Regions from separate parts of the Ideonella sp. FW305-24 genome, predicted to be linked through region 2. Evidence: predicted binding sites of a transcription regulator. Region 2 holds the regulator's gene; the other holds the start of a gene.
What was found. The regulator LexA, encoded in region 2, represses DNA repair genes until DNA is damaged. The targets are predictions, from matches to a motif close to ACTGTATNNNNATACAGT.
Positions count from the first base shown of each region.

Region 1 (13,133 bases), on a different contig from region 2:
ACAAATTAATATGAACAAGAATTCAGGGAAACTTATTCAGATCGCCGCGCTGTTAGCCATCGTTTCCGCGTCGGCATTGGCGTCTCCTACGTCGATAGAGACAGTGCGATCCATCAAAGATTCGGATGCACTCAATGCAGGGGAATATCGTCTCAAAATTAGCTTGGTCGCGGACGAAGAAACCAGTGCATCCAAAGTATCGATCGGCACCGTGATCGTTTGTGGCGAAGAAACATGCTTTAGCCCCCAAAAGCTTCTAAGCTCAACGCTCGATTTACATAGCACTAAAGACGGCAGGAGCACATTCGTTGCTCAGTTGATTGTGCCCAGCATGTCCGTTCGAAGCATCCGGTTCGCGACCGACGGAAATGGGGCAAAAGTTACTGGCTCCGTTTCGCTCACATCCCCATTTAACCTCTCCGGGGAACTGCCTGGCGGCGAAATCTTAGCGGTGGTCCACAAAGGGACCGGGCGGGATGAGCTAGACTATTCACCAAATTTTGCCACCGCTATTGCGTATAACCCAAGCAGGCGGTCCGTTTACTACACGCCCGCTGTAACAACAGTTGCCTCTTTGAGCCTAGGGGTGCAGTTTACAATACCTAAGGATGCCCTGCGTGTCCCGGCAATTTTCAGCGTCGCGGTTCATGACACAGGTGATAAATATCCTCTTGTCGATATTTACCCAGAAGTTCAGTTTTCCACACCCGCAACGCTTGCAGCCCCCGAATTGGCGAAATTTCGTCAGTGGGAGGCTGGCGTGAAGTCCGGGTCCGTCGGGGCCAACGCGGCTCCTGCTACCAAGAGGAAATCGGTACCTGCAACAGGAGTAATTCGATACGGTAGTTCTCGAAGCACAGAAGACGGTTCTGGCGGGACGGCGAGCGCGCTACCCACAGATGCTTGCGTTGCCGCACTGAACAAGGAGGTCGCCGCAATATCCGCTGCACTGGTTACCACCGGCGCCGTGTATATTCAGGATTGTGAATCTGTACCGCCGTACGTACACATCGCTATTGCCAATGCACTTGACAGCCGCGAAGCATTCTCGATGGCCTATGACAAAGTGAATTCTTCGACCGGCCAACTAGAGCTGCATCGAATTGAAGTCTGGGCAGAAAACACCCAGATTGTTCTCAACGGATTTACGTGGAGCGGGGATTCTGGGAGTGGGCCAGGAAAGGGTTTGGCAAAGGGGTTTGTTCAGTATCAGACAGATAACATTGCAAATAATTGCAAGTCCGGGGGAGTGTGCACTGATGATCAAGTTTTCGATGGTAATAAGCTTGGCTTCCTGGTTACGCCGGGCGGAAACTACTCTTGGAAAGAGGGTACCAAGCCCCCACTGTGGATATCAACTAATTTCACGGGAAGCGTAGTGGCCAGTTCGTCAACGTCCGTTCTAAAAAATGGCACATGCACAAGCGACGCGACGGTGAATCGTTGGTCTGCCTTTGGTACCGCGCCCAGCAAGAGGCTCATATTTATGTCGTCAGTTGCGGGTAGCACGACCACTGCTGCGCAGCTTTGCCCAGTTTTTCAGAAATTGGGCGGTGACTATGCCATTCGATTGGATGGTAGCTCTGCAGCCGGGATAACGATTGACGGAGTTAGGAAGAACCCGCTTACCGGCGCAGATGCAATTGTGTATGGATCCTCGAGGTACGTGGATTATGGGCTGAAGATCTCTTATCCCGTAGGCATCTCAGATCCCACACCTAGTGTCAGGGGAAGCGTCATCACTGATCCAGGCCACGTACCGCCACCGACGAATCCCTGTACAAAGAATCCGGCTGCCTGCACTCTCCAGTAGTTCATCAAGGCAAGTCAATCCGTTGTTGGCACTTCTAGCCCAAACGACAACGGCACGCGACGCTGGTCGACTCCAGCGCACACAGCGTCGCGTCAAAGACATTAATGGCGCGGTTTCTTTAGAGCTAAAAACCCCGGAGCTTTGCGTCAAGTTTTGTGCTCACGTTCCTCGCGATTGCCATTAGGCTGAAGCCGGCGATTCGGGCGGTCCGCATCGCCACAGCAAGGAGAAAGCAATGCTTCCCCGCTTAGCCGCTGCAATGGTCCGTCTCCGTCGGTATAACTTTACATAAGAAAGATTGTCACGGTATGTTTCGACCCACATCGGCACCATTGTTGCCGTCCCTGTTTCTTGAGCTGACATTGCTGAACAACGCCGAATCGTGCCGCCACTGGCGCACCGGACCACGACGGCGACGTTGGCTCCTATCCTGCAGTTCTCCGCGCCGAGGCGTTGCTGCCTCCAGCGGACGTGACCTGTTGCTGAAACCGTTTTACATTTGAGGCATGGGCATGACTGAAAACGTCTCCAACCTCTTGCTCGAGCAGCTGCGGCTGCCGCGCAATGAGATTCAGACCTTCCGCCTCGAGTCCAACCGGCGGCTGGACGACTTGACCGTGCGCGTCGGTGCTGTGGAGCGCAACCTGGATCAGGTCCAAATCGGCTTGGGCCACATCCATGACGACCACGCTGCAATGCAGGAGCGGATCGACCAAATCGAGGCCCGCTTCCGGCCCGTCGAACGCCGGTTGGACCTCGTTGAGACACCTGCCGGCCCGCTGACGCAGGGCTGACCTGGAATCGAAATCGAGCCCCACGCCCTGGTCGATCGCCGGGCGGCGGGGTTCCTCACATCTGGAACCAGCATGACAAGTCCCCTCGACATCGGCCAGATTCTGCAAGCTGCAGCCGCTGGCGTGCGCCGGCTTGATGAGAAGCCACTTGACCGCGACGACGCTAACGAGATGGTCAGCCTGGCTGGCACTCGCATCTACGCTGGCCTGGAAGATCTGTGGGGCCACGTCAAGGCCGCTGCCAGCTACGGTGCGGACACCCTGACGATGCGCCTGGACAATGAAGCCATCGCTGAAGTTATCCGTGACGACATGCTCGAACGAGGCTTCGACGTGGAGCTCGAACTGGGCGTTCATCAGAACCTGATCCACATCGGCTGGGACGCCAAGCTGTAACCCGTAACTCCGGCCGCCACTTCCTCCCTCCCTCTACAGGCGGCCGGCTTCCCAGGCCCAGTGGCGTTGTGCTGCTGGGCCTGCCTTTTTGGACACAACATGGACAAGCTCAGTCGCATCAAGCCGTTGCAGGATGAACTCCTGAACCTGGTCCGACTGTTTCCCCGCCAAGTATCTGGAGCACGGCTGCCGGCAGGGCGAGGCTTGCGGTGGGGCGGGGGGCATGCGGGCATTTTTTGGGCGGCGCTTCGCCCAGCACGCACCGTTTACCTGTCAACCTTCGTTCGCTATGCTGCTGCGAATGAACGATCCGCAGTTTGATGTCCCCGCCACACAGGCCTTAGTCCTGCAGCACTTCGGCGAAACTGCGGAGGTTGAAGCTCACGCGAGCTTTCATTCGGTCTTTCGACGGCTCGATCACGCCCGGTATCACTACTCCGAGATCAATCGGCTAATGACCGAGCACGAGGGTGTTGTTTCCCCAGAAGCTCTCGCGGCTGCACTCAAGACCGACGGCACCACTAGGCGAGATCTCGCTCATAACGTCATCGTGGAAGCAGAGGCGCATATTGTTGGGGCGGTGGCAGCGCTTCACTCGGTGGCGGATACCTGGGCATTCGCGCTGTACTACGCCACAGGCCAGCACCGCAGCAACCCGATCGACCGAAGCCAGGTGACCTTGCACAAAGTCGCGGCCCTCCTTTCTGCCGACAATGCCTTCAGTCCATTGGGGGCGGCCCTCGTCCAGTTTCAAGCAGTACCGCACTGGGACGTCCTCCACGGGCTGAGCAACCGCGCAAAGCATCGAGCGATTTCGCGTTCTTTCCTCGTTGAGGATATGGTTGGGAGACGCCCGAAGCGCTTTGAAATGCGGATCGAGGCTGGAACCTTCGATTTCGTAGTGAAGAAGCAGTCGAGGCAAACCGTGTGGCGGGACATGCCTGTCCTTCCATTCCTGGAGGAGCTGTTCAATCACCTCAATGAAGGTTCGGTCGCTCTCGGCCGTGATTTACACGGGCTCCTGCTCGCCTATAGAGCTGGCTCCGTTCCTGCAGGCACCTCCGGCCCGTAGTTCTGATCATTGCGCGGGTTGAGCGTCAACTGGCGCGTCGGGCGCTGTCGAACCAGAAGATCTTGCGGTAGCCTTCGGTGTCGCTCGATGGGGGCATGGCGACAATGATCGTCTTGCGCGCAAACGAAAAAGGCCGGCCACCTTTCAGTGAACCGGCCTTGCGCTCAGGCGGCGCTCAAGCGATCAACGCTCGGGGAACCTGCGCGTGTGCTGGCCAACTTCCTCCGCTTTGTCGTTGCGGAAGCGGGTGTAGTCGCGCACGTGAACGCGCTCTTGGGGCTGGTGTGAAGTTGTCATAGACATGGAAAATCGCATGGTTTAGAGACGAAAACGGCCATGCGAAGACACCCATGCCGGCGTTGAACTACACTGCCGACACATCTCGACCAGAGATTGGGTTTTGGGGCGCACAGCCTGTAAAGAACCCCGAAGGGTCACCGATCGCGAGTCGGTGGCCCTTTGTCTTTTCAGGTATCGGGGTGCCGTTGGAACTCCGATGTGTCAATGATACCCAGTCCGAGCCGTATAAGAGGGTCGCGAACCCTGGCGAGCACTACCGGTAGCGTCTACTTTTCAACCACGGAATTTTGTGGGCGTCTAACGCAGCGCAGCGGTCCGCCGTCGAGGCTGCCGTACCATGCCGGAAACAACTCGTTGCGTCTGCCATGAGCGAACCCAAGGCGTCATCTGATAGGTTCTCGCCAGTCCTCAAGCGGTGGCTCTGGGCCGCCGTAGTCATGGCAGTGCTGGTCCTGGCGGCCTATGTCGTCAGATGGGCCGTCGAGCCCAAGCTGACAGCAAAGTGGGATCCGGGAAGCTGGGGCCAGTTCGGCGACTATGTTGGCGGCACGCTGAACCCGATCCTGGCTTTTTTCAGCTTCGTTGGCGTCTTGTGGACGGTGCATCTCCAGCAGGTGGAGTTGAGCGCAGCGCGTGCGGAGTCGGCGAAGAAGCGGCTGCAGGAACTGATCGCGATGATCGACAAGCGCGTTGTGGACATTGCCGAGCAACCCATCGAAGAGCTAGGGGGCGGTCGGTTCTGCGCACAGATCAATCTGAATGCGCGGCAGCGCTACGATCACCACAAATTTAACAGGGCGAATCTCAGGGCGCTGATCCCCATGGGCCGGCAGATGGCGACCGAACTTGAAGACTTGAGCGAACTGCTTGAGAGGTGGGGCCTAGTGGGCGGTGAAGAGGCTGTCCGCCGCCACTACAGCCGCAGGAATTCAGAGTACGCAGCATGCCTTTGGGCGCTAGGTTTCGTCACCGATCGATTAGCTGAGTCGTTGGGAGCGTCCCCGTACCAGGCCAATTGGGAACGGGCGCTCAAAGCTAACTCAAGAGCCGAGGATCTGGATGCAATTCGTGACCGACTCGCCAGCGAACTGGATGTCTTGCGAAAGGAAATTGCGAGGGCCGAAGATGTCGCAGGCTTTGTGCCGCCACCGCTGCGCAAGGTGAACAATCCGCAAGAATAAACGTCCGTCCCCACCTCCGCAGCTCCAGTCCAGATGTCTTTAGTTCCCACGCGCAACCTTACCGGTTTGGCGCTCGAATACGCCCTCGGCGTTCACCTCGCTTACCGCGTCGGCTACCAGTTCGACTCCAACGGCTTCAGCCTCTTCATCGAAGTTGAAGGCGGTCAACGCCAGCCCTGGACAGCCTTCCAAGACCGACAGATCCGCGCCCTCCGCAAGGAAGTCACCGCCTACCACTTGGCCGGCGAGTGGAACGCCAAACACGCCCACGCCGACATCAAGATCGAAGGCGCACGCGACCAGCAAACCGCAGAACTTCGATGCGTCCTGATGGCCCTCGGCGTCCAATCCTTCGACACGCCCCGCGAGCTGCTGTGAAGACTTCAGCGCGCGATGCGCTGGGCCAGGTCGCCTTCCCGACGGCTACCTGAAGTCCCTCGACTCGGTCTCCAGCCGCCCCAGCAACGGCGTCAGATCCTCCAGGTAGTCCGCGACGATGCTGGTCGCGTCACCCTCGCGCTGCCAAGTCCCTCGCACTTCCATCAGCCTCGCCCGCAGCACCACGCTGCGCAGCTTCTCCTTGAGCGAGCGCCACACGATGACCTGGATGTTGCCGGTCTCGTCTTCGAGGCTGATGAACACGGTCCCGTTGGCCGTTTCCGGCTGCTGCCTGACCGTGACGATGCCAGCGTAGCGCACCGGCACACCATCCGGCAGCTTGAGCAGCTGCTCGGCCGTGCGCAGTCGCCGCTGGGTCAGGTGCCGCCGCAACAGCGCAAGCGGATGGCTGCGCAGCGTCAGCCCCACCGTCGCATAGTCGTGCACCACCTCTTCGCCTTCGAGGGCCGGCGTCAGCTCCAGGAACGCCTCGTCGACCGGCGCTTCGCGCATCAGCTCCGGCGGCCTTCGCAGTGCCGACGCCTCCCACACCTGCTGCCGCCGGTGCCCCGCCAAGCTCATCAGCGCATCGGCCCCGGCCAACAACCGCATCTCGTGCTGCTCCAGCTGCGCCCGCCTGGCCAGGTCCTCCGCGCTGTCGAACAACCCCTGCGCCCTGGCCGCCACGATGCGACTCACGGAAGCCTCCTTCAGCTCCGACACCAGGCGCATGCCCAGTCGCACGGCAGGCGGTTCTTCGACCCCTTCCAGCGTGCAGTCCCATTCGCTGTGCAGCACGTCCACAGCCCGCACCTCCACGCCGTGCCGCTGCGCGTCCTGAACCAGCTGTGAAGGCGAGTAGAAGCCCAGCGGCTGGCTGTTGAGCATCGCCGCCAGGAACTCCGCCGGGTGGTGGCACTTGAGCCAGCAACTGGCGTAGACCAGCAGTGCGAACGAGGCCGCATGGCTCTCCGGGAACCCGTACTCCGAGAACCCCTTGATCTGCTCAAAGATCTGCTTGGCAAAGGCCTCTTCATAGCCCCGCGACGTCATGCCATTGACGATCTTGTCGTGATACTGCTGCAGCCCACCCTTGCGCTTCCAGGCCGCCATGCTGCGTCTGAGCTGGTCCGCCTCCCCCGGCGTGAACCCCGCCGCCAGGATCGCCACTTGCATCACCTGTTCCTGGAAGATCGGCACCCCCAACGTCCGCCCCAATGCCACCTTGAGGTCTTCGCTGGGATAGCTGACAGCCTCCTTACCCTGCCGCCGCTGCAAGTACGGGTGCACCATCTGCCCCTGAATCGGCCCCGGCCTGACGATCGCGACTTCGACCACCAGGTCATAGAAGCACCGCGGCTTCAATCGCGGCAGCATCGACATCTGCGCCCGGCTCTCGATCTGGAACACGCCCACCGTGTCGGCCTTGCAGATCATGTCGTAGGTGGCCGGGTCTTCCGCCGGGATGTCCTGCATCTCGAAGACATGGCCCTTGCGCTCGCCGACAAAGGCCAGGCAACGCCGGATCGCCGAGAGCATGCCCAGGGCCAGCACGTCCACCTTCAACAGCCCCATCGCGTCGAGGTCGTCCTTGTCCCACTGCACGACCGTGCGGTTCTCCATCGCCGCGTTCTCCACCGGCACCAGCCGCGTCAACGGCCCCTTGGTCAGGACGAAGCCGCCCGGGTGCTGGCTCAGGTGACGCGGGAAGCCGAGCAGATCGCCCACCAGCGTCAGCAGTTGCCGGACCGCCAGGTCATTGATGTCCAGCCCGGCCTCGGCCACGCGCTCAGGCATCACTTCGCGCCCGTCCCACCAGGTGAAGTTGTTGGCCAGCGCCTCCAACTGTTCCTCCTTGAAGCCCAGGGCCTTGCCGACGTCCTTGAACGCACTCTTGGGCCGGTAGCTGATGACGACTGCGGTCAGCGCCGCCCGGTGCCGGCCGTACTTGGCATAGAGGTACTGGATGACTTCTTCTCTGCGCTGGTGCTCGAAGTCCACGTCGATGTCCGGCGGCTCGTTGCGCTCTTTGCTGATGAAGCGCTCGAACAGCACCGACATGCGGGCCGGGTCGACCTCGGTGATGCCTACGCAGTAGCAGACCACCGAGTTCGCCGCGCTGCCGCGGCCCTGGCAGAGGATGTGCTGGCTGCGCGCAAACCGGACGATGTCCGCCACGGTCAGGAAGTAGTCCTCGTAGTTCAGCTCCTGGATCAGCGCGAGTTCGTGCTCGATCTGCGTCTGCACCTTTGCCGGCATTCCCTCGGGCCAGCGCCGCCCGGCACCTTCGTAGGTCAGGCGCCGAAGGTAGGACGTGGGCGACTCGCCGTCCGGCACGACCTCGGCCGGGTACTGGTAGCGGATCTCATCCAGGCTGAACTCGCAACGCTCGGCCACGCGCAAGGTCTCAGCCAGCAGCTCGGCCGGGAAGCGCTGCGACAACCGCAGCCGGGTGCGCAGGTGCTGCTCGGCATTGCCCTGCAGATCCGCACCGCATTCCGTCAGTGGCTTGCCCACCCGCGTGGCCGTCATCACGTCCTGCAACGGCTTACGCGATCTCACATGCATCAGCACGTCGCCACAGGCCACCAGCGGAATCGCGGTCAGCTCACTGACCTCGCGCAGCCGATGCAGCCAGCACTCGTCGTCGATGACCCGGTACAGCTCGACCGACAGCCAGCACCGCCCCATGAAATTCGTCAGCAACCAACGGGCCACCGTGGCCAGCTGTTCCGGCGTCGCGTCCCGGTCCGGCGACACCAGCACCACGCAGTCGGCCAGCGCCTGCGGCTGGATGTGGTCGAGGGTCAGCCGGTAGCTGCCCTTGGGGGAGGTCCGGCGCAGGCCGGTGATGAACTCGCACAGGTTGCCGTAGCCGTTCAGGTTGCAGGCCAGCACCACCATCGTGAACGGTGAATCACACTCGACATGGAACTGGCTGCCGATCAACAGCTTGAGCTTGTGCTCCTTGGCCGCGACGTGCGCCCGCACGACCCCGGCCACCGAGCATTCGTCGGTGATCGCCAGCGCCCGGTAGCCGAGCTGCTTGGCCCGCTTGACCAGCTCCTCCGGCCAGCTCGCTCCTTGCAGAAAGCTGAAGCAGCTGCGACAGCGCAGCTCAGCGTAGTGCGGGATGGCCGAGACCAGGCGCAAGGTCATACGTACTCGCCCTGCAAGTACCAGGCGGTCCGGTCATCTGCCAGGCGCTCCTGGAAGATCAGCAGCGGCCCACTGTGCTGGCTCAGCGCCACCCAGTAGTCCCGCACCACGTTGCGCATGGCCTGGCCCTGCTGACCTTCTTCGGCCGACGCACGATCCCACCAGCCACCTTCGACGCGGTGCGGCCCGATCAGCATGAACAGCGGTCCCTGGTACAGCGGCCGCTCGCCGCGCATCGCCAGGCGCAGCGGCACCGGCAGCATGCTCGTCGGTTGCGGAAAGCGCATGGGCCTCGGCCGCTTCTTCGGCAGGGCCGCCGGTGCGGGCTGCCAGTGCTGCATCCATTCGAGCCGGTGGTCCTCGACCACCACCGGCCGCAACACCTTCTCAGGTCCCAGCCTGGCCGCAATTCGCTCCAGCACCAGGGTCAGCGATTCGCCGGTCTTGACGGTGTCGGGCAGCAGCGAGGCGCTGTGTTCTTCCAGTGCCTGCACATCCAGTGCTTCGAGCTGCAGCTCGCCGGCCGGGGCCAGCAGCTGAATCTTGGCGAGGTTCTCGGCCAGCAGGCGGCAGAGGTGCTCCAGGTCGCGCATGGGCGAGGCGGTGCGCACGACCAGCTCGCCGCTGTCGGCCACGTCTTTGGGCCGCATGCTGTCGTGCTTCCAGCGCAGGATGAACGCGGTGGTGCCGGCGTGCCGGGCCGCCAGCCAGCCGCACAGCTGCATCAAGAGCCGCCTGGCCCCGAACAACAAGGCTGGCGCAACTTCCACGCGGGCCTGCAGTTCCAGGCGGGCCGAGAAGGTCTCGGGCACCGTGATCCAGGTGTGCGCCTCGGGTCTCATGCCATAGGCCTGGTCCAGGGCATGCAGCAGCGCCGCGTCGAAGCGCCGGCTGATGCCGCCACGCGGCAAGGCACGCAGCTGGCCCAGGGTCCGGCAGCCCAGCTGGGTCAGCGTGGTCCGGTGGGGCAGGACGGCCGAGACCGTCTCCATTGGCAAGGGGTCCAGCAGCTCGGCAATCGGCCGGCGCACGCCGTTCTCCTTGCCGGCCCGGCCCAGGGCCAGCGCGGCCACGCTGTTGGGCGCCCAGGCGACCTGGCAGACGCCCAGCTCGGCGGCTTCCTGAACGACCCGGTCGCGCAGCGCCCGTTTGCCGCCAAACAGGCGGGTGCTGGCCTCGACCTCCATGACTACGGCTTCATCGACGGTCGCGACGCGGGGGCTGTATTGCAGCGCCCAGGTGGCGAGAGCCTGACGCGCGGGTTCATCGAACGGCGGCGAGCGGTCGGACAGCGGGGGCAGCAACAGGGCGGCCCACAGCATGGCCGGCCTCTCGGGATGAATCAGTCCGGTCTCCCGACAGGAGCAGACTGGGTTTGCGCAGGCGCGGGGTCAGCACCGATGCCAGTCCCGCGGGCACGGACGGCAGCACGAGCTGCCCTTCATGCGCAGGACCTCGGCGCTTGAGGATGTGCAGGTGCAGCTCCCAGTCGATGCCGACCGAGGCCAGCACGCGTAGCGGGGCCGCCGAGGCTTCGTGGCGGGCAGCCTCCGGGCGGCAGAGGAAGACCAGGCCCTCGCAGCCGCCGGCGTTGACCTGCAGCCGGCGCAGCTGCTCCTGGCGGGCATGCGGTAACCAGGCCACGACGGCGCCGGCGGCGTTCGAGCGGATCAGCTGTTCGGTGACCCACAGGCGCTCGGCCGGCTTCTCGGCCTGAATCCAGACCAGCTGGCGGTCGTCCAGGCCTTCCAGGACCAGGCCAGGGGCATGAGGGTGGCGCGGTGGGCCGACGACCACCACCTGGCCGCCAGCGGCGATCACAGGGCGCAAGGCAGGCGCCAGCAGGCGCCACTCCAGCAGCGAGGGCTGGGCCGTCAGGATCTCGGTCACGGCATGCCGTGGCCAGCCGCCGCCCGGCAACTCGGCGTCCAGTGCGGCCCAGCCCGAGGGACAGACCTCGGTGCTCGTTGCATGGCCCAGCTCCGAGCCCCGCCACACGGTGGCGTCCAGGGCCTCTGGCAGCGCTCGGCCAGGCCGCTCGCCGGTTGGCGAGGGGTTGAGTTCAGGGAGGACGGGCAGCGCCTCCAGGGCTTGGGCAACATTCATGGCTGAAATACTGGATGGCCATACAGTATCATTCGCCTCCTTGGCCTGTCCAGCCCAAGACTTCACGCCGCAGTGCGGCAGATGGATTTGCTGGCCGAGCAGGGGCTGCTGTGCGATAACGGCCGCTTCGAACCGGAACGCTGACCGCCATGTGCTATTCCGCTCAAATCCGCGCCAACTACCGTGACTACGTGCGCCTGTTCGGCGCGCACCTGGGCATCAAGGAGTTCGTCGAGCTGTTCTTCCGGCGCACGCAGGGCAAGCTGGCGGTGCCCAAGGCCATGGAAGCCTCGTTCGAGCTGAACGCCCAGACCGAGGGCGAGGGCGAGCGGACGATCAAGGGCTACATCGACGCGTACAAGGCCGAGCGGGCCCTGGCGATCGAGCAGGATCTGTTTGCGCAGCGCACCCGGCTGGTGGAGGCCGAACGCAAGCTGCAGACGAAGTCGACCAAGGCGGCGCTGGAGAGCCGGCGCATTGCGACGTCGAAGATCTCCAAGGCCAAGCTGGACCTGGAGGATCTGCGCCGCAGCGAGCCGTTGCCACGGGACTCGCGCATCTATCCCGGCGTCTATGCGCCGGTGATGGTGGTCCGCGACGGCCAGAAGGTAGTGCTGCCCATGCGTTACCAATGCCGCCCGATTGGGCGACCGGCCAGCTACGACTTCCAGTTCCCAGGCACTTACAACGCCAGGCGCGACAACCTGGAGAAATTCTGGCGCGGCCACTTCGGTGTCAGCCACGGCGTCCTGCTGGCCTCCGCCTTCTACGAAAACGTCGCCCGCCATGCGATGGAGCATCGCGAACTGGCGCCCGACGAGAAGCCGGAGAACGTGGTGCTCGAGTTCAAGCCGAACACGGGCGCCGACATGCTGGTGGCCTGCCTGTGGTCGCACTGGACCAAGGACGGTGAGCCGGACCTGCTGTCCTTCGCCGCCATCACCGACGAGCCGCCTGCAGAAGTCGCTGACGCCGGCCATGACCGCTGCATCATTCCGATCCGTCCCGAGCACGTGGATGCCTGGCTGAACCCGGACCCCAACAACCTCCAGGCGCTCTACGACATCCTCGACGACCGCGAGCCGATGTACTACGAGCACCGGCTTGCGGCGTAGCCGCCCTACGGCTCGTCAAGCGTTGCGGCCCCACAGCTTGTATCGCTCACCGAACCGCCCGATGGCCGCCTCCCATTTCTCGTTCGCGGCCAGGAAAATCGGTCCCTGCTGGGCCTCCGGGCCGCCCGCCAAGAGCAGATACTCAGCGTCGCTGATGTCTGGCGCCAAGGCCGATGCGATCAACCTGGCCAGCGGGCTCGGCGGGTCAAGGTAGTCGTCAAAATCCTGCGGCGGGTTGGCGGGATCACGCTCAAAGTCAGGGTCGCTGCCCACATGCGGCTCCATGACGCGGTCCAGAATTTCCAGTGGCGGCGTCTGGTTGAGTCGACGCATCAGGTCCGTGGCCGCGATCGCAAGCGCCTGGCCGACCCCTGTCTTGCACTGCTCGGCCGCGACGCGCGTCAGCAACTCGACGTGGTCGAGCCGCGCCTTCTCTGCAGGATCCAGGGTGTGGAACTTCGGCCAAAGGCTAAGCGCGTACTGGGTGGTGTCGCCGCTGTCGTGCTCACCGTGGACCAGCGTTCCCCAGGCCTTGGCGTAGTCGTAGGCCCATTCGTGTGCTTCCATGTCGTCACCCCTGGCTGTGGCCGCTCTTACCGCGCCTGATAGACCGAGACGAAGCCGAGCATCTTGAGCCGCTGAAAAGCGCCAGCCGAATGCCAGCTTTGAAGAGCGATCTTTGCAGATTCAAGGCGGAAGCAACATGCCGCTTCTAGGGATGCCGGAACGCCGCGATCCCGAGCGATCAACGAACTCAACAAAGGCCGTCGCGGTGAGCGGCTTGGCAAAGAGATAGCCCTGTGCCACGCAGCAGCCAAG
Region 1 covers NZ_JBYTAI010000018.1:45,404-58,536, forward strand. Annotated here, with positions in the region: gene AC3WR5_RS30365 (hypothetical protein) at 11-1,813, shown strand; gene AC3WR5_RS30370 (hypothetical protein) at 2,320-2,607, shown strand; gene AC3WR5_RS30375 (hypothetical protein) at 2,680-3,003, shown strand; gene AC3WR5_RS30380 (hypothetical protein) at 3,305-4,075, shown strand; gene AC3WR5_RS30385 (hypothetical protein) at 4,813-5,556, shown strand; gene AC3WR5_RS30390 (hypothetical protein) at 5,623-5,934, shown strand; gene AC3WR5_RS30395 (error-prone DNA polymerase) at 5,980-9,093, opposite strand; gene AC3WR5_RS30400 (Y-family DNA polymerase) at 9,090-10,415, opposite strand; gene imuA (translesion DNA synthesis-associated protein ImuA) at 10,357-11,199, opposite strand; gene AC3WR5_RS30410 (SOS response-associated peptidase family protein) at 11,349-12,314, shown strand; gene AC3WR5_RS30415 (hypothetical protein) at 12,330-12,881, opposite strand; gene AC3WR5_RS30420 (putative bifunctional diguanylate cyclase/phosphodiesterase) at 13,002-13,133, opposite strand, start outside.
Region 1: a site for LexA is predicted at 11,209-11,226, ahead of imuA (translesion DNA synthesis-associated protein ImuA). Genes of this name have one in related genera too.

Region 2 (18,549 bases):
CGCCAGCGCTTGATGGCCCAGCCGATGGACATCATCGTCAACCAGCCTGCGCCAGTGCGGATCACGCCCAGCGAATCGGTGCGGTAGACCTGCTCGGCCTTGAAGCGCGACCAGATGTACGCCAGCCTGGCCACGGCCAGCTCGAATTCGTCCGCCCCCGCCGCCAGGGCCGCGGCATTGATGCCACCGGCCGAGGTGCCGGTGATGACAGGGAACGGGTTCTCGCTGCGCGAGCAACCGGCTTCGCGGCGGATCTGGCAGACGGCACGCAACACACCGACCTGGTAGGCGGCGCGCGCGCCGCCACCCGTCAGGACCAGGCCGGTGACAGGAGGGGAGGACATCGCCGCAGTCTAGGCCGCGGTGCGCGGCGATGCGCCGTGAACAATCCCCCCACAGCCCGTCAAATCCGGGCTTTCTCGGTCAGGTCCAGGGATCAATACGGGTTGTTGCCACCGCGCATCGTGGGCGGGCCGGACGGGCCGCCAGGGGGCGGGCCACCGTAAGGCGGGCGCGGTGCGCCGCCGTAGCCATGGTCGTAGTGACCGTGATAATTGTCGTGATAGCGGTCGCGGTACTCGTACGGATATGCACGGCGCTCGTAGTGCACCGGCACCACGCGGCTGCGGTACCAGTCCTCGCGCACGAAGTAGACCGGCCGGCCGCAGGCGTTGTAGCGGCCGCAGTAATAGCGCCAGTTGGCTCGGTGCACCGTCGGCACGTAGAGGTACATCGGCGGCGGCGGAGCAACCCAGCGCGGCGCCGGGCTCACCCAGACCGGCGCTGCGGCATAGACCTGCGGACGACCATAGTCGCCGATGTTGATCTGGCCGTAGAAGCCGGGCTGGCCGACCGACAGGGACACGCCCACCGAGGCTTGGGCCGAGGGTGCGGATGCCGCCAGGCCACATGCCAGCAGGGCCGCGGCCACAGGAAAAGCTGTTTTCATGGGGAGGCGACGGGCCGCTTGGGGGCGGAGCGTCGGGGCATCGGTGTTGAACATGCCTGACCAACGCAGCACCCGGCGCCCACGTTGTCAGACAAGGCCCAAAGACACCAATTCTTACGCCGGCTTCATTCGTAGACGATGCGCGCCTGGCCACCCGTCACCACGCGCCACTGTGCCAGTGCCTCGTTGGTAGGCCAGAAGCGGCCCTGCTCGCCCAGCTCCAGTTCGGCGTCGGCGCCCGGCAGCGTGAGCTTCACGCGGACCGGCAGGCCATGCACCAGGTCGCCCTCCTCGCTCTGCTCGCGTTTGGCGGGGTGGCTGCGCACCACCTCGGCCATCGCCGGTGACTTGCCTTCGCCCAGCGCCACGCTCAGGTGCCGGCCAAACCGCGCCCTTGCGCCGGCCAGGCCCCAGACCTGGGCCACGTTGAGCCGCAGCCCGCCAGAGAAACGGTCGTTCTGCACCTTGCCCTGCACGACGATCAATTCGTCGTCGCGCAGCTGATCGCGGTAGCGGTCCAGCATTTCCTCGTTGGCCACCGCCTCTATGGGCTCGCTGTTGTCGTCCAGCTTGAAGATGCCGACCCGGCCGCGCGCGCCGTTGATGACCCGCAGGTCACTGACGATGCCCGCCAGCAGCTGCGGCTCCTTGGCGTCGATCAGGTCGGCAATGCGGCGGCGGCAGAACTGGCGCACCTCCGTCTCGTCCTCGTCAAACAGGTGACCCGAGAGGTAGAAGCCGATCGCCGCTTTCTCCAACGTCAGCTTCTCGCGCACGCTCCAGGGTTCGGCAGCCACCAGCGGCGGCTCCTGGGTGTGCGAGCCGTGCGAGCTGCCATCGTCGAAATCGAACAGGCCACCCTGGTTTGCATTGGCCGCCTGTGTCTCCGCCCAGTCGAAGGCCAGGCCGATGCTGGCAAGCGAGCAGGCACGGTCGGGGTGCAACTCGTCAAAGGCACCGGCCTTGATCAGGGCCTCCACCACGCGCTTGTTGCAACGGGATTTGTCGACCCGGCTGCAGAAGTTGAACAGGCTGGTGAACGGACCATCGGCCTCGCGCGCCGCGACGATGGCCTCGATGGCGCCCTGCCCCGTGCCCTTGATCGCGCCCAGGCCGTAGCGGATGCGCTTGCGGCCGGCGGCGCCCGGCATCGGCTCGAAACGGTAGACGCCGTTGTTGACGTTGGGCGGTTCGAAGCTGATACCGAAGTTCTTCTGCGCATCGGCCAGCAGCACCTTCAGCTTGTCGGTGTCGCCCAGTTCGATGGTCATATTGGCCGAGAAGAACTCGGCCGTGTAATGCACCTTCAGCCAGCCGGTGTGATAGGCCAGCAGCGAGTAGGCGGCGGCGTGCGACTTGTTGAAGCCGTAGCCCGCGAACTTCTCCATCAGGTCGAAGATCTCGTCGGCCTTGTCCTGCGGAATGTTGTTGCCCGCGGCCCCCTTGCGGAAGATCTCGCGGTGCTCGGCCATCTCCTCGGCCTTCTTCTTGCCCATCGCGCGGCGCAGCATGTCCGCGCCGCCCAGGCTGTAGCCGCCCAGCACCTGGGCGGTCTGCATCACCTGCTCCTGGTAGACCATGATCCCGTAGGTCTCGGAGAGCACCCATTCCACCAGCGGGTGCGGATACTCGACCTTCTCCTTGCCGTGCTTGCGCGCAACGAAGCTGGGGATCAGGTCCATCGGGCCCGGACGGTACAGCGCGTTCAGGGCGATCAGGTCTTCCAGCCGGCTGGGCTTGGCGTCCCGCAACATGCCCTGCATGCCGCGCGATTCGAACTGGAACACCGCCTCGGTCAGGCCATCGGAAAAGAGCTTGTAGACGGCCTTGTCGTCCAGCGGCAGCGTCTCGTAGCTGAAGTCCTTCTGCTCCGGGTAGCGCGCGACGATGAAGTCCTTGGCCTGTTCCAGGATGGTCAGCGTGGCCAGGCCCAGGAAGTCGAACTTCACCAGGCCGATGGCCTCCACGTCATCCTTGTCGTACTGGCTCACGGCCGAATCGCTGCCGGGCTGCTGGTAGAGCGGGCAGAAGTCGGTGATCTTGCCCGGCGCGATCAGCACGCCGCCAGCGTGCATGCCGATGTTGCGCACCATGCCTTCGACACGGGCCGCAAGGCTCAGCAGCTCGGCCACTTCCTCCTCGTTCTTCTCGCGCACTTCCAGCTCAGGCGCTTCGAGCCGGGCGTAGATCAGCTTGTCGTCCGGCTTCTCGGGCACCTTGGCCAGCGTCACCGTCTTGCCGGGTGGCGCAGGGATCAGCTTGGCGATGCTGTCCACATGGCCGAAGCCCATGCCCAGCACGCGGCCGATGTCGCGCAGCGCGGCCTTGGCGGCCATGGTGCCGAAGGTGGCGATCTGGCTCACCGCCTGGCGGCCGTACTTGTCCTTGACGTAATCGATGACGCGGTCGCGGTTGCCCTGGCAGAAGTCGATGTCGAAGTCGGGCATCGAGACCCGTTCCGGGTTCAGGAAGCGCTCGAACAGCAGGTTGTAGAGCAGCGGGTCCAGGTCGGTAATCAGCAGCGCGTAGGCGACCAGCGAGCCGGCGCCCGAACCCCGGCCCGGGCCGACCGGGCAGCCGTTGGCCTTGGCCCACTTGATGAAGTCCGACACGATCAGGAAGTAGCCCGGGAAGCCCATTTTCAGGATGGTGTTCAGCTCGAACTCCAGGCGTTCCAGGTAGCGCGGGCGCTCGGCGTCGCGCTTGGCCAGGTCCGGGTACAGCATGGCCAGCCGCTGCTCCAGGCCGGCGTAGCTTTCCTCGCGGAAGAACTGCTCGATCGGCATGTGCGTGCCGTCTTCGAGCAGCGGCGTCGGGAAGTTCGGCAGCTGAGGCTTGCCCAGCACCAGCGTCAGGCTGCAGCGCTCGGCGATCTTGATCGTGTTGGCAATCGCCGACGGGATGTCGGCAAACAGTGCTTCCATCTCGGCCTGCGACTTGAAGTACTGCTCGCGCGAGAAGCGCTTGACGCGGCGCGGGTTGGCCAGGGTTTCACCTTCGGCCACGCACACCCGCGCCTCGTGCGCCTCGAAGTCGGCCGGCTCCAGGAACTGCACCGGATGCGTGGCGACCACCGGCAGGCCCAGCTCGGCCGCCAGCGGCACCGTGGCGCGCACCAGCGCCTCGTGGTGCGGCAGCCCGCCACGCTGCAGTTCCAGGTAGAAGCGGCGCGGAAACAAGGCAGAGATCTCCTGCGCCGCAGCGCTGGCGCGGGCCGTGTCACCCGCCAGCAAGGCCTGGCCGACGGCGCCGAACTCGGCGCCCGACAGCACGATCAAACCCTCGCCCAGCTCACGCAGCCAATCCCAGGTCAACCAGGCCTGCGCGCGCTGCACGTTGCTGGTCCAGGCGCGCGCCAGCAATTCACTCAGGTTCAGGTAGCCCTGCTTGTTCTGCACGATCAACAGCAGCCGGCTGGGCAGCTTGTCGCCGCTGCTGTCCAGCGGCTCGACCCAAGCATCTGCGCCGATCAGGGGCTTCACCCCTTTGCCACGGCAAGCCTTGTAGAACTTCACCGTGCCGAACATGTTGGCAAGGTCGCTGATGCCCAGTGCGATCTGCTGGTCTGCCTTGGCAGCGGCGGCGGCGTCATCGATCCGCAAGGTGCCGTCGACAACAGAGAACTCGGTGTGGCTGCGCAGGTGAACAAAAGGCATCCCCCATTCTACGGAGCCGCTCTCTGCACAGCCGCGCTGCGGCCGACGTGGTCAGGCAAAGACCATTTAAGTTGTGTGCAATTTAATTGCGAGCTACATTAATACTCATGGACACCGAACACGGCCCCACCTCCGCCGCCGCGAACACCGCGTCTGCCGACTGGCTGGCGCTGGATCACCAGTTGTGCTTCGCGCTGTATTCGACCTCGCTGGCGATGACCAAGCTCTACAAGCCGCTGCTCGAGCCGATGGGGCTGACCTATCCGCAGTACCTCGTGATGCTGGTGCTGTGGGAGCAGAAGCCGGAAGGCAACGCGCTGACCGTCTCGGCGTTGGGCGAACGGCTGAACCTCGATTCCGGCACGCTCACACCGCTGCTCAAACGCCTGGAAGCCGCCGGCCTGATCACCCGCCAGCGGGATGCCGGGGATGAGCGCCGCGTGCGCGTGCAGCCCACCCGTGCCGGCCACCAGCTTCGCGAGCAGGCACTGCGCATCCCACCCACTGTTGCGTGCGCCATCCAGTGCGAACTGCACGAGATTTCCCAGCTCACCCAGCGCCTGAGGGTGCTGCGGGAGCAACTTCTACAGGCCCAGGCCTGAACCTTTCCCTTCCTCCCTCAAACGTTCAACAGGAGATCAACATGGCCCTCGAAAAAGTCCTCTACACCGCCACCGCCACTGCCACCGGTGGCCGCACCGGCACCGCCGCTTCGGACGACGGCCGCCTGTCGCTCAGCCTCAGCACGCCCAAGGAACTGGGCGGCGACAGCGGCGCCGGCACCAACCCCGAGCAGTTGTTCGCTGCCGGCTACTCGGCCTGCTTCATCGGCGCGATGAAGGCGGTTGCCGGCAAGCAGAAGATCTCGCTGCCGGCCGAGGTGTCCATCACTTCCAAGGTCGGCATTGGCCCGATCCCGACCGGCTTCAGCATCCAGGTCGCGATGTCCATCAGCATCCCGGGCATGGACAAGGCCGCCGCCGAAGCGCTGGTCGCCGCCGCGCACCAGGTCTGCCCATACTCGAACGCCACCCGCGGCAACATCGACGTCAGCCTGACGGTGGTCTGAAGCCGAAGCGCCCGGCTCGCCGGGCGGTCCCGATCCAGCGCCGACCGAGGCCTCGCTTCGGTCGGCGTTGTCACGATGACGTCACGCGGGCGCCACAGACTGCCGGCCTCTTACGAGGAACTTCAGCAGTCATGAAAAACGCCACGATCTCGACCCTCGCGCTGGCCGCCGCCGCCACCTTCACCACACTGGCCGCCGTGTCGCCGGCCCAGGCCGCCGTCACGCTGATCGCCAAGGGCAGCCTGCCCGCCACCGGCGCCGACCTGAGCGGCTTCACCAACACGCTGGAAAGCGGCGTCAGTGCCAACCTGCTGGGCGGCATCGGTTCAGGCCTGGCCTGGGCTGGCGGCAGCACCTTCCTGGCCATGCCGGACCGAGGCCCGAACGCCAATGCGTGGAATCCGGCCGTGGACGACACGACCACCTTCATCCCCCGCTTCCACACGCTGGACCTGAGCCTGAGCCCCGCCACCAGCGGCAGCCTGCCGTTCGACCTGAGCATCACGCTGCAGAAGACCACGCCGCTGTTCTCGACCGACGCGCTGAACTACGGTCCGGCCGTGCCCACCGCGAACACCCGCCAGAAGCACTACTTCACCGGCCGCTCGGACAACTTCGCTGCCGGCAGCAATTCGACCAATACCTTGAACGCTCGCCTTGACCCGGAAGGCATCCGCGTCTCGAAGAGCACCAACCTCGTCTACATCACCGACGAGTACGGCCCTTACGTCTACACCTTCAACCGCACGACCGGCAAGCGCGTGGGCATGTTCACGCTGCCGGCAAAGTTCACGGCAGCCAACCTGTCGTCACAAGGTGCCGCCGAAATCAGCGGCAACACTTCGGGCCGTGTGGCCAACAAGGGCATGGAAGGCCTGGCCATCACGCCGGACGGCAAGACCCTGGTCGGCTTCGAGCAAAGTCCGCTGATCCAGGACGGCGGTGACGGCGGCAACATGAACCGCATCATCACCATCGACGTGAAGACCGGCGCGACCCACGAATACGCCTACGACAACCACCTGGCCGCGACCAACAAGAACTACAACAGCAGCGAACTGCTGGCGCTGAACAACCACGAATTCCTGGTGCTGGAGCGCGACGGCAAGGGCCTGGGTGACGGCTCCAAGGCGGTGATCAAGCAGATCTGGAAGCTCAGCCTGGCCGGTGCCACCGACATCAGCGACCTGAGCGGCACCGCCAACCTGCAGCCGTTTGCCGTCACCAAGACGCTGTTCCTGGACATCGCCGCCACGCTGATGGCCGCCGGCTTCGCCGACACGCAGATCCCCGCCAAGCTCGAAGGCATGGCCTTCGGCGACGACGTGGTGATCGACGGCGTGACCAAGCACACCCTCTACATCGCCAACGACAACGACTTCCTCGCCAACGTCGGCGGCCTGGACAACCCGAACCAGATTTTCGTTTTTGCCTTCGACGAAAACGACCTGGGCGGCTCGCCATTCGTGAACCAGGTCTTCAAGCCGGCTCAGTGAGCCCGAGGCGGCGCATCACGCGCCGCTCGGTACCGTTTGACAGCTGACAGCTGAGCGCCGATGCGGGGCCACCCGCATCGGCTTTTTTCATGGGCGCATCAAGCGCCTGCGCCCTCGCCCACCAGCAGGCGCAGCAGCAACTCCACCCGCGCCTTGGCCGGTGTCAGCTCGGCGGCGCTTGGCAATGCGTCGGCCGGTGCACCGACCACGCCGCCGCCCAGGCAGCGGCTGGCCCGCAGCACCGCCACGCCCTGTGCGACTGCCTTGCACAAAGCAAGCTCCAGCGACTGGTGCACCGTGCCGTTGCCCGTGCCCTGCACCACCAGCCCGCGGCAGCCCAGTCCGAGCAGCGCCTCGACCAAGGTACCGTCGCTGCCGGCATGACTGGCGAGGATCTCCACCCGCGGCCACTCGGCCACCGGTGCCTGCCAGCGCGCCGGCAAGGCCTCGTCCGTCGGCCAGGGCCGCAAGGGCTTCAGCACGCCTTCTTCGATCAGCGCGAGCGGACCGGCATCACCAGAGCTGAACGCATCGACGCGGTAGCCGTGCCACTTGCGCACATCCAGCGCCCCATGCACCCGGCCGGCCAGCACCGCGAGCACGCCGCTCACACCAGGCCTGGCGGCCACCGTCACGGCGTCCAGCAGGTTCTGCGGCCCGTCGGCCAGCAGCGCGGTCGCCGGCCGCATCGCGGCGGTCAGTACCACCGGCTTGCTCGGCGCCAGCGTGCGCTGCAGGAACCAGGCGGTTTCCTCCAGCGTGTCGGTGCCATGGGTGATGACGATGCCGGCCACATCGGGCCGCGCGAGATGTCGTTCAACGGCTAGCGCCAGTTGCTGCCACACGGCGTGCGTCATGTCCTTGCTGTCGAGCTGCACCAGTTGCTCGGCCTGCAGCGAGAAGCGCGACAGCGCCGGCACCGCGGCCGGCAGTTGCGCCACGCCGATCTGCCCTGCGGTGTAGCCGACGTTGTCATCGGCCCGGCCGGCCTGGCCGGCGATGGTGCCGCCCGTTCCCAGCAACACCACATGGGACACGGCCACTGATTCGTTTTGCATTTTGTGGAAGTCTGGATAAAAATACAGATACTGGATACAACCTCAGCCCGCCCGCGCTGGCTGCAAGCTCATGGACAGTCCCAAGCTCACCGCCCGGCAGCAGCAGATTCTCGACCTGGTGCAAACCACCATCGAACGCACTGGCGCCCCACCCACGCGGGCCGAAATCGCCACCGAGCTGGGCTTCAAGTCGCCCAATGCGGCCGAAGAACATCTGCAGGCGCTGGCCCGCAAAGGCGTGATCGAACTGGTGGGCGGCACGTCCCGTGGCATTCGCCTGCAGAGCGGCACTTTACGCGCGCTCAACGAGGCGCGTGGCAAGCAGTTTTCGCTGCCTTTGCCCAGCCTGGCGCAGCTCACGCTGCCACTGGTTGGCCGTGTGGCGGCGGGCCACCCCATCCTGGCGCAAGAGCACATCTCGCAGACCTACCTGCTCGAAGCCAGCCTGTTTCCCAGCCGTCCCGACTACCTGCTGAAGGTCAAGGGCATGAGCATGCGGGATGCCGGCATCGTCGATGGCGACCTGCTCGCGGTGCAGAAGACCAGCGAAGCGCGCAACGGCCAGATTGTCGTGGCCAGGCTGGACGATGAAGTCACCGTCAAGCGCTTCCAGCGCAGCGCCGGCCTGATTGAGCTGCTGCCCGAGAACCCGGACTTCGAACCCATCCAGGTCAGGCCAGGCGAGTCCTTCGAGATTGAAGGCATTGCGGTGGGCCTGCTGCGTCAGAACATGATGTTCTGACCCCGCTGGCCGGAGGTATTCCTGCAGGCGAGCTCCCGACGAGGTCAAAACCCATGAGCGCGATCAAGAGCCCAAAAGCTGCCTCCGCAGCCGATTGCCAGCGGCTGGAGCAGCTGCCCAACGTGGGCCCGGCGATGGCCGGCGACTTGCGCGCGCTGGGCATCCTGCATCCGGCCGAACTGGCCCGGCACGACGCGCTGCAGCTTTACCGCCAACTGGAGAAACTGACCGGCAAGCACCAGGACCCTTGCGTGCTGGACACCTTCATGGCGATTGTCGATTTCATGCAGGGCGCCGCGCCCCGGCCCTGGTGGGACTACACCGCGCAGCGCAAGCAAGTGCACGGCGAGCTGCACCCGGCGCCGCGGCACGCGGAACCACAAGGCTCATGAGAAAACGCAGGGCCGCCCCAAGTTTTCTCATCCCCCTCGGGGGGCCTGACGCGAAGCGGCAGGTCTGGGGGCGCTCTCAGGCCGCGGCCTGACAGCCCACCCCGCGTCAAACCGGTGCCGTCTCGGGCTGCAGGCGATCCCGCTGTGCCAGCGCCGGGAACAGCTTCCACCACAGCGCCACGACGAGCAGCGTGCCGAAGCCACCCAGCAGCACCGAGCCAACCGGCCCGAGCAAGGCCGCGGTGGCGCCCGATTCGAACTCGCCGAGCTGGTTGCTGGCGCCGATGAACACCGAATTCACCGCGCCGACCCGGCCGCGCATGTCGTCAGGCGTCTCGAGCTGCACCAGTGACTGGCGAATCACCACGCTGAACATGTCGGCCGCGCCGCTGATGGCCAACACCACAAAGGCGAACCAGAACGAGGTGGCCAGCGCAAACGCAATGGTCGCGAAACCAAAGACCGCCACCGCGCCCAGCAGCCAATGCCCGGCCCGGCTGGTGATGGGCATGCGCGAAAGCCATACGCCGATGATGACGGCGCCCAGCGCCGGCGCCGCCCGCAGCAGGCCCAGACCCTCGGGGCCGGTGTGCAGGATGTCGCGCGCGAAGATCGGCAGCAAGGCGGTTGCGCCACCCAGCAGCACGGCGAACAGATCCAGCGAAATGGCACCCAGCACCACCGGCCGCTGCCAGATGAAACGGATGCCTGCCGTCAGCTGCGCCAGATCGGGCGCGGGGCGCAGGCTCTGGACCGGCCGGTGCCGGATCGCCAGCACGCACCACACCGCCGAGAGCAGCAGCAGCAGCGACAGGCTGTAGACCACCGCGGCGCCCCAGTGCGCGCCAATCATGGCCTGGCCGGCGATACCGGCATCCGCCGCTGCGCCCTGGCCGAACAGGCTGGCGACACGGGGGCCGAGCGCATACAACGCGCCCCCCAGCGCCGGCCCGGCAATGATGGAGGCCTGCATGGCCGAACTCGCGGCAGCCACTGCGCGCGGCAAAAGCGCTGGCGGCACCAGCGTAGGCGTCAAGGCTTGCTGGGCTGGCATCTGCAGCGCGCGTGCCATGCCCAGCAGCATCGAGAGCAGCAGGATCAGGTTGGCCCCGACCCATCCGCCGACACTGGACAGCGCCAGGCACGCCGCCACCACGCATTGCAGGCTCATGCTGCCAGCCACCAGCAGGCGCCTGTCATGGCGGTCAACGAGGTGCCCCGCCGGCAAGGTCAACAGCAGTGCCGGCAGGAACTGGGCGAGACCGACCATGCCGAGCTCCCAGGCGCTGCCGGTCAGGTCGTACATCTGCCAACCCAGCGCCACCATCAACATCTGGTTGGCGGCGCCGCCGGTCACACGGGCGCCCAGCAAGCGCAGGTAGTCTCGCTGGTCGCGCAATCGCGCGCTGCCAGCCGACTTCGGGTCGGAAATGCTCATCCGCTCAAGTTTAACTGGGCCTAGGGTTAGCCCGCGGTCTTGAAAGCCATCACCGCCTGGTTGCGCAGCGTGCGCAGCAGGCTGAGCTCGCGGTCCGCCACCGCGATGGGGCGGTCCCGGTCCGCGTAGATCATGCCCAGCGGCACGCCTTTGCTCATCAGCGGCATCAGCAGAAAGCTCCTGGCACCGGCCTCGCGGCACCAGGCCGGCAGGCGGGCCTGCAGGTCAGGCGCACGGGCATCGGCGATCTGGGTGTCCAGGCCTTTCAGGCAAGCGGCGGCGAACAAGTCCATCGCGCCGGTCGGCTGCAGGTTCACACTGAGCTGGCGCGCCAGTTCCTGCGCACCTTCCCCCAGCGCCAGCCGCGCGGTCATCACGGTCTGGCGGGGGCTGCGCGTTGCCAGCACCACGCGGCGAAAGTTCATTGCCCGCAGCAAGGTCTCGAGGATCATGCGCAGCACTTCGTTGAGCACAACAGCGTCGCCTGCCAGGGTTTCGGTGACCTCGGCAATGCCGGCCGCCAGCAGGTCCTGCGCATGGGCTTCGCTGGCAGGATCGGGCAGCACCAAGGTGGCCGTCGCTTCGGACGCCGAGGCCTGGCCGAGCAGGCGCCGGGCGCGGGCCTTGGCCGGCAGTTCGATGCCCATGGTCGTGGCCAGGTCGGCCAGTTGCTGCTGCGCCGTCTGCACCGCCTGCACCAGGCTGTCCTGCGACATGGCCAGGCCACGCACGTAGCCACTGGCCAGCCGCCGCATCGTGATCTGGTCCGCGCCTGCATCGGCCGCCAGCAGGCTTTGCACCATTTCACCTGCGGCGCGCACAGCCCAGCGCAAGCGCTCCGTGCCGGCGAGCGCACGCTGCGGCATGTCGCCCTCGGCCACGCGCAAGGCATGGCACAAGCTGTCCGGCAGGCCCCAGGCCTGGGCCACACCCAGGCCCAGCGCATCGAAGTCCAGCCCCAGCACTTCGCGCGCAGCGCGGGCTTCGGCCGGGCTGTGCCAGGCCGGGCGTGGCTTGCTGCCGTCGCTGGGAGGCACCAGGCGCAGGCGCACGCGCTCGGCTTCGTCCGGGAAGTAATAGGCCACCAGCAAACGGCCGAGGTGGCTGAACATGCCGGCCAGGAAGGCTTCTTCGCGCTCCGGCGAAGGAGGGGTCAGCTGGTCGGTCACCATCGCCGTCATCAGCGCTTCGAGGAACATCTCCTTCATGCGCTGGGCGTGGTTGCGGTTGCGCATGTGCTCCAGCAGCATCACCGACATCGCCATGTTGCGGATGCCGGCGAAACCGACCAGCGCCGCGGCACGCGAGACGGTGGTGATGGCGCCAGTGCCGAGGTGGCTGAAGTGCACCGTGTTGACCAGCCGCAGCAGCTTATGGGTCAGCGCCACGTCCTTCAGGATCTCTGCCGAGAGCGCATGCACGCTTTCGCTGTCCGATGCGGTCACGCGCTGGATGCGCATCACCGAATCCGACAGCGCCGGGAAGTCGCCGGTCAGTCGCATGCGGCGCAGCAGGAACTCCAGCGTCGCGTGGCTGGCCGCAGGCTGCGGTGCCTCGGGGTTCAGCCAGCCGCCCAGCGCCTCGCGAAAGGCCGCGGCCGATTCGAAACGCATGGCGGGCTGCGCCGCCACCGCACGCAGCACCAGCGCACGCAAGGGATCATCGACCGGCTGCGGCGCCGGTTCAGGCCAGCTGACCGGCTCGGCCACCGCCCGCTGCAGCATCGCAGTCGGCGTCAGGCCGTCCATGCCGGTGCGCATGGGCTGGCCCAGCAGCGCATGGCCGAGCAGCATGCCGGCGGCAAAGATGTCCATCGCCGGCGTGGCGGCCTGGCCGCTGGCGCCTTCGGGCGAAATGGTCGCGACCGAGCCAACGATGCGGCCGTCCGGCGCGGCCGACAGCCGTGTCGCGATGCCGAAATCCATCACACGGGCGCGGCCATCGCGGGCCAGCAGCACGTTGGCGGGCTTCAGGTCGCGGTGGATGATGCCGTGGCCGTGCGCGCAGGCCAGCGCGTCCAGCACCTGCAGCATCATCTCGGCGGCTTCGCGCGGCGCCATCGCGCCCTGGCGCGCCAGGCGGTCGGCCAGGGTCAGCCCTTCGACGCGCTCCAGCACCATCCAGGCCCGGCCACCTTCCTGCATGGCTTCGTGCACCGCCACGATGTTGGGGTGCGACAGGCCGCTCATCAGCCGCGCTTCGGCCAGCCAGGCGTCGCGCTGGTCGCCAGTGACTTCCGGGCGCAGCAGCTTGATGGCGACCTCACGCTGCAGCAATGGGTCCCAGGCCAACCAGACGGTGGCCTGCGAGCCCTGCCCCAGCAAGGCCTTCAGCGTGAAGCGGCCCAGTTGCTGCGGCGTGGCGGCGGGAGTGGGTACTGCCATGGATGGCACGCCGGCAAGGGCGTGAATTTCAAGAAACGTTTTGGCGGCGCAGCCCGGAAGACGAACTCTCTCCGACGGCCGGCAGGGGGCTGCCATGCGGCAGGCCGGTCGCGTCGCCACCCTGCAATTCCAGTTGCAGGGCGTCCTGCATTTCGCGCCCGCTGAGGTTCAGCGCACGCGCATAGCGCTGCACGACCTGGCGCAGCGCAGCCTGCACCCGCGTGGCGGGCTGGTTCAGCGCATCGACAAGTTCACCCGCGCAGCTGGCTGTGGTGCGCAGGTTGTCGGTGTCGCTGTCCGCCGTCCGCACCGGGGCATTCGGCGGCACGCGGCGCACCAGCGCCAGCACGCTGTCGTCCAGCCCCCAGTGCTGGGCCACCGCCACGCCCAGTTCATCCAGGTCCAGCCCCAGCACTGCAAACGAGGCCGCCTCGGGGCTCATCCCGTGTGCGTCCGGTGCAGTCGCCGGCGCGTCGTCGTTCTGCATCAGCTTGCGGATCTGCTCGGCCTCCTCCGGGAAGTGGTACTGCACCACCATCCGGCCGAGGTTCTGCAGCAGCGAGATCAGGTAGACGACCTCGCCGTCGTAGCCAGCCGGCACCAGCCGCACGGCCAGGCGGGCGGCGCGGTGGGCACGGCGCATCAAGGTGTCGAGCTGGCCTGCAGCAGCGTCGTCCAGCGGGCCCGGCCAGCGGCGCAGGCCGAGCGCCGCCTGGCGCACGCCGTCCAGCCCCAGCATCGCAATCGCCCGGCGCAGCATCAGCACCGGGCCGTCATCCGACACCTGGCCACCGCGCAGCTGGGCGCTGTTGACCCGGCGCAGCAGTTCAAAGGCGAGTGCAATGTCGCCCAGCACCAGCTCTGCCAGCTCGCTGGTGCGGCCACGTTCCATCAAGGCCAGATGCGCCACCCGCTCGGCGCCACCGGGCTGGGCCGGCAACACGCCTACGGTGCGCAGGCGGTCGCGCAGCAGCGCCAGCGGGCCGCCATCATCATCCTGCGTCTTCAGCCAGCCTTCCAGCGCACGCTGTAGCGTGCGGGCGCTGCGGTAGCGCAGGCGCGGCTGGCGATCGGTGCAGCGGTTGACGATTGCGCGCAAGGGCTCGGGGATCGGCCGCGGCACGGTCCAGGGCAGGCGCACGATCTCCTGGCCCAGCGGCGGCATGCGCTGTATCACGTGGACCACGTCGGGTTCGTCCAGCGCCGGCTGGCCGACCAGCGCATGGTGCATCACCAGGCCCAGCGCCAGCACGTCCTGCTCGGCCGCGTCGCGCACGGCACGCAAGGCGTCCAGCCCGCCGTCATGCTGGGTTTCGGTCGGATGCGCAGCAGCTTCCAGCCCCATCACGCTGACCTGCTGCAGTTCGTCGATGGCCAGCATCCAGGGCTGCAGGTCGCGGTGGGCAACGCCGGCCTCGTGGGCAAAGGCCAGGCCTTGCGCAATCTGGGCGGCCCAGCCGGCCAGTTCGGCCGCAGGCGCACCCTGGCGCGAAAACTTCTCGGGCCAGGACACGGCGCGGGAACGGTCGTAGGCCATGAACGGCCAGCGGTCGTGCACGCCGATTTCCAGCGGCTTGGCCAGTTGCGGATGCTGCAGCCGCGCGGCGCGCTGCGCAGCCTGCAGCCAGGCCGAAGCGGCCTCCGCATCGAGCTGCTGGCGCAGGATCACCAGCAGGCATTCCTGCTGGCTGCGGGTATCCACGGCGGCCCAGCCCATCGTGCGGTCGCTCTTGCCCACCAGGCGCAGCAACTGGAAGCGGCCGAACATGCGCACCGGCTTGGCCCTGGCGGCAGAGGCAGCAGGCGAAGCAGGCGAAGGGGTGGATGAGGAGGCGGTGGCAACCATGGGACGATGGAATAGCTCGGCACGATTGAAACCCTTGCATCGACCGGCCGATGTCCGGATCAACACTACAAGTGCACATTATTTCTGCATGGTTTGCCCTGCTGCGGCAAGGTATCCGCGCGGCCTGCGGGTCCTCGGGCTTTGTGTCAGAATCAACTTGCCTTTTTGCAGGCCCTGATCCCAGGGCCGAGAACAAGGCTTCCGCAGGGTTGAACAGGCATGGGTTGACCCCATCTCTGAATTTCCTCCCTCGCGTCCCGGGTCCGGCCAGTGCAGCATCGCAGCCGGCTGTGCCGTCCGGTCTCCCCACAGGAACTTCCCATGAGCAGCGAACTGATCAAGCATATTTCCGACGCTTCTTTCGAAGCCGACGTCCTGCAATCCGGCAAGCCGGTGCTGGTCGACTTCTGGGCTGAATGGTGCGGTCCCTGCAAGGCGATTGCCCCGGCGCTGGAAGAACTTGCCGCCCACTACGGCGACAAGATCCAGATCACCAAGATGAACGTCGACGACAACCGCGAAGTCCCGGCCAAGTTCGGCATCCGCGGCATTCCGACCCTGATGGTCTTCAAGGACGGCCAGTTTGCTGAAACCCTGGTCGGCAGCCATCCGAAGGCGAAAATCCAATCGCTGATCGACGCTCATCTATAATCTCGCCTGAAGCACCGGGTGCGGTGGCCGCAAGCTGGTCATCCACAAGCCCCGCCCCGCTGCTGCAAACAGGCTCAAGGCCACCACGCCCCAGAACCCAGCGGTTCTCCGGCGCGTGAGTTTCACGGCCCACAGCTCCCACAACAGTTTCTTGTATCGCGTGTCGGTGTCCGGCCTGCTGCCAAAAGGCAGCAAACCGTCCTCCGCAACGCGGCACGCCAGGGCCGCCGCCTTCGGAGCGGGCGCGGTCCAACCACCCCAAGGGTGAATCCCGATGCATCTTTCAGAACTGAAAGCCCTTCACGTCTCGGCCCTGATCGAGATGGGCGAAGCGCTGGAGATCGACAACGTCTCGCGCCTGCGCAAGCAGGAGTTGATGTTCGCGATCATGAAAAAGCGCGCCAAGGCAGGCGAGCAGGTGTTCGGCGACGGTGTGCTGGAAGTGCTGCCAGACGGCTTCGGCTTCCTGCGCTCCATCGACAGCAGCTACATGGCTTCTACCGACGACATTTACCTGTCGCCCAGCCAGATCCGCCGCTTCAACCTGCACACCGGCGACCTGATCGAAGGCGAAGTGCGGGTCCCCAAGGACGGTGAGCGCTACTTCGCGCTGGTCAAGGTCGACCGCGTGAACGGCCTGACGCCCGAGGAGAACAAGCACAAGATCATGTTCGAGAACCTGACGCCACTCTTCCCGAAAGAGGCGTTCAAGCTTGAGCGTGACGGCCTGAAGGCCGACGAGAACATCACCGGCCGCATCGTCGACCTGATCGCGCCGATTGGCAAAGGCCAGCGTGCGCTGCTGGTCGCACAGCCCAAGACCGGCAAGACGGTGATGATGAAGCACATCGCACACGCGCTGGTGGCCAATCATCCCGAGATCCACCTGATCGTACTGCTGGTCGACGAGCGGCCGGAAGAAGTGACCGAAATGGTCCGCGGCGTACGCGGCGAAGTCATCTCCTCGACCTTCGACGAACCGGCTGCGCGCCACGTGCAGGTCGCCGAAATGGTGATCGAGCGCGCCAAGCGCCTGGTCGAGCTGGGCAAGGACGTGGTGATCCTGCTGGACTCCATCACCCGCCTGGCCCGCGCCTACAACAACGTGCTGCCTTCGTCCGGCAAGGTGCTGACCGGTGGCGTGGACGCCAACGCGCTGCAGCGGCCCAAGCGCTTCTTCGGCGCGGCCCGCAATGTCGAGGAAGGCGGCTCGCTGACCATCATCGGTACTGCGCTGGTCGACACCGGCTCGAAGATGGACGAGGTCATCTACGAAGAGTTCAAGGGCACCGGCAACTGCGAAATCCACCTGGATCGCCGCATGGCCGAGAAGCGCGTCTACCCGTCCATCCAGATCAACAAGTCCGGCACCCGCCGCGAAGAGTTGTTGCTGAAGCCGGAGATCCTGCAGAAGACCTGGATCCTGCGCAAGCTGCTCTACAACATGGATGAGATGGAGGCGATGGAATTCGTGCTCGACAAGATGAAGGCCTCCAAGAACAACCTCGACTTCTTCGACATGATGCGAAGAGGCGGTTGATCGGACCGCAAGGACGATCCTGGAGGCAGGTCCGTGACCTGGCACACATGCCGGCACGGACGGTGGCGCAGCCCGCTGCGCTATAATGCTCGTTTTTCCGCTGTCGAAAAGTGCGCTGGCATGGGGCTGGCGTGGCTGTTGGCTCACCAGCGACGAAGGAAGGCGGTTTCCGCCTCAAAGCGCCATGAAAACAGGCATTCACCCGAACTACCGCGACGTTGTGTTCGTGGACCAATCCAACGGTTTCCAATTCGTGACGCGTTCGTGCGCGCCGACCAAGGAATCGATCAAGCTGGAAGACGGCCGCGAACTGCCGCTGTTCAAGCTGGAAACCACCAGCGAATCCCACCCGTTCTACACCGGCCAGCAAAAGAGCGTGGACACGCTGGGCGGTCGTGTCGAGAAGTTCCGCAACAAGTTTGCGCGCGTCGGCATCAAGAAGTGAGATTGGCGGCCTGTGTCCTGCACAGCGCTCGCTCCCCGAAAGGCAGCCACCGGCTGCCTTTTTTATTGCCCGCCCCTGCTGCGCAAAGACTCGCGCCCCTGCCGGCGTTGGGTTTCCGCCTCGTTCTGAAACCTTGATCGGCCCGCTTGTTGGCATGATCCAGCCGTGAATCAACCGACCCCTGCCCTCGTGACCCAGCGTGCCGCGCAGCGCCTGCCACGCATCGCACTGCTGCTGTTCTGCGCCGCCTACCTGCTGCCCGGCCTGTTCGGTCGAGACCCCTGGCGCAATGCCGATCTGACCGCCTTCGGCTACATGCAGGCCATGGCCGAGGGCCGCACCTCCTGGTGGGCGCCTTCGCTTGGTCAGTTGTCACCCGAAACCGCGCTGCTGCCGCACTGGATAGGCGCCTGGTCGGTGCAGTTGCTGGGCCACTGGCTGGACCCTGCCCTGGCCGCACGCCTGCCGTTCACCTTCCTGCTGGCGCTGACGCTGTCGCTGGTCTGGTACGCGATGTTCCACCTGGCACGCACCGATGCCGCCCAGCCGGTGCCCTTCGCCTTTGGCGGCGAGGCCGAGCCGGTGGACTACGCCCGCGCAATGGCCGATGGCGCGTTGCTGGCCACCATTGCCACCCTGGGCCTGCTGCAACTGGGCCACGAAACCACGCCCGAGTTGCTGCAGTTGAGCCTGGTCTCGCTGTTCATCTGGGCCATGGCCGCTGCACCCTACAGCCGGCGCCGGGTGGCGCTGGCGGTGCTGGTTGCGCTGCCGGCGCTGGCGCTCAGCGGGGCACCCAGCATTGCCACCGCACTGGGCCTGACTGCCCTGCCGCTGAGCCAGCGCTCCAGCCATGCCGGCATGCGCGCGCTGTGGCCCTGGC
Region 2 covers NZ_JBYTAI010000003.1:451,447-469,995, forward strand. Annotated here, with positions in the region: gene AC3WR5_RS11010 (patatin-like phospholipase family protein) at 1-344, opposite strand, end outside; gene AC3WR5_RS11015 (hypothetical protein) at 437-949, opposite strand; gene dnaE (DNA polymerase III subunit alpha) at 1,075-4,605, opposite strand; gene AC3WR5_RS11025 (MarR family winged helix-turn-helix transcriptional regulator) at 4,713-5,207, shown strand; gene AC3WR5_RS11030 (organic hydroperoxide resistance protein) at 5,249-5,674, shown strand; gene AC3WR5_RS11035 (esterase-like activity of phytase family protein) at 5,806-7,170, shown strand; gene AC3WR5_RS11040 (asparaginase) at 7,269-8,228, opposite strand; gene lexA (transcriptional repressor LexA) at 8,299-8,970, shown strand; gene AC3WR5_RS11050 (helix-hairpin-helix domain-containing protein) at 9,024-9,362, shown strand; gene AC3WR5_RS11055 (MFS transporter) at 9,469-10,800, opposite strand; gene AC3WR5_RS11060 (protein kinase domain-containing protein) at 10,827-13,184, opposite strand; gene AC3WR5_RS11065 (serine/threonine protein kinase) at 13,213-15,030, opposite strand; gene trxA (thioredoxin) at 15,352-15,681, shown strand; gene rho (transcription termination factor Rho) at 15,956-17,221, shown strand; gene AC3WR5_RS11080 (type B 50S ribosomal protein L31) at 17,406-17,666, shown strand; gene AC3WR5_RS11085 (ArnT family glycosyltransferase) at 17,832-18,549, shown strand, end outside.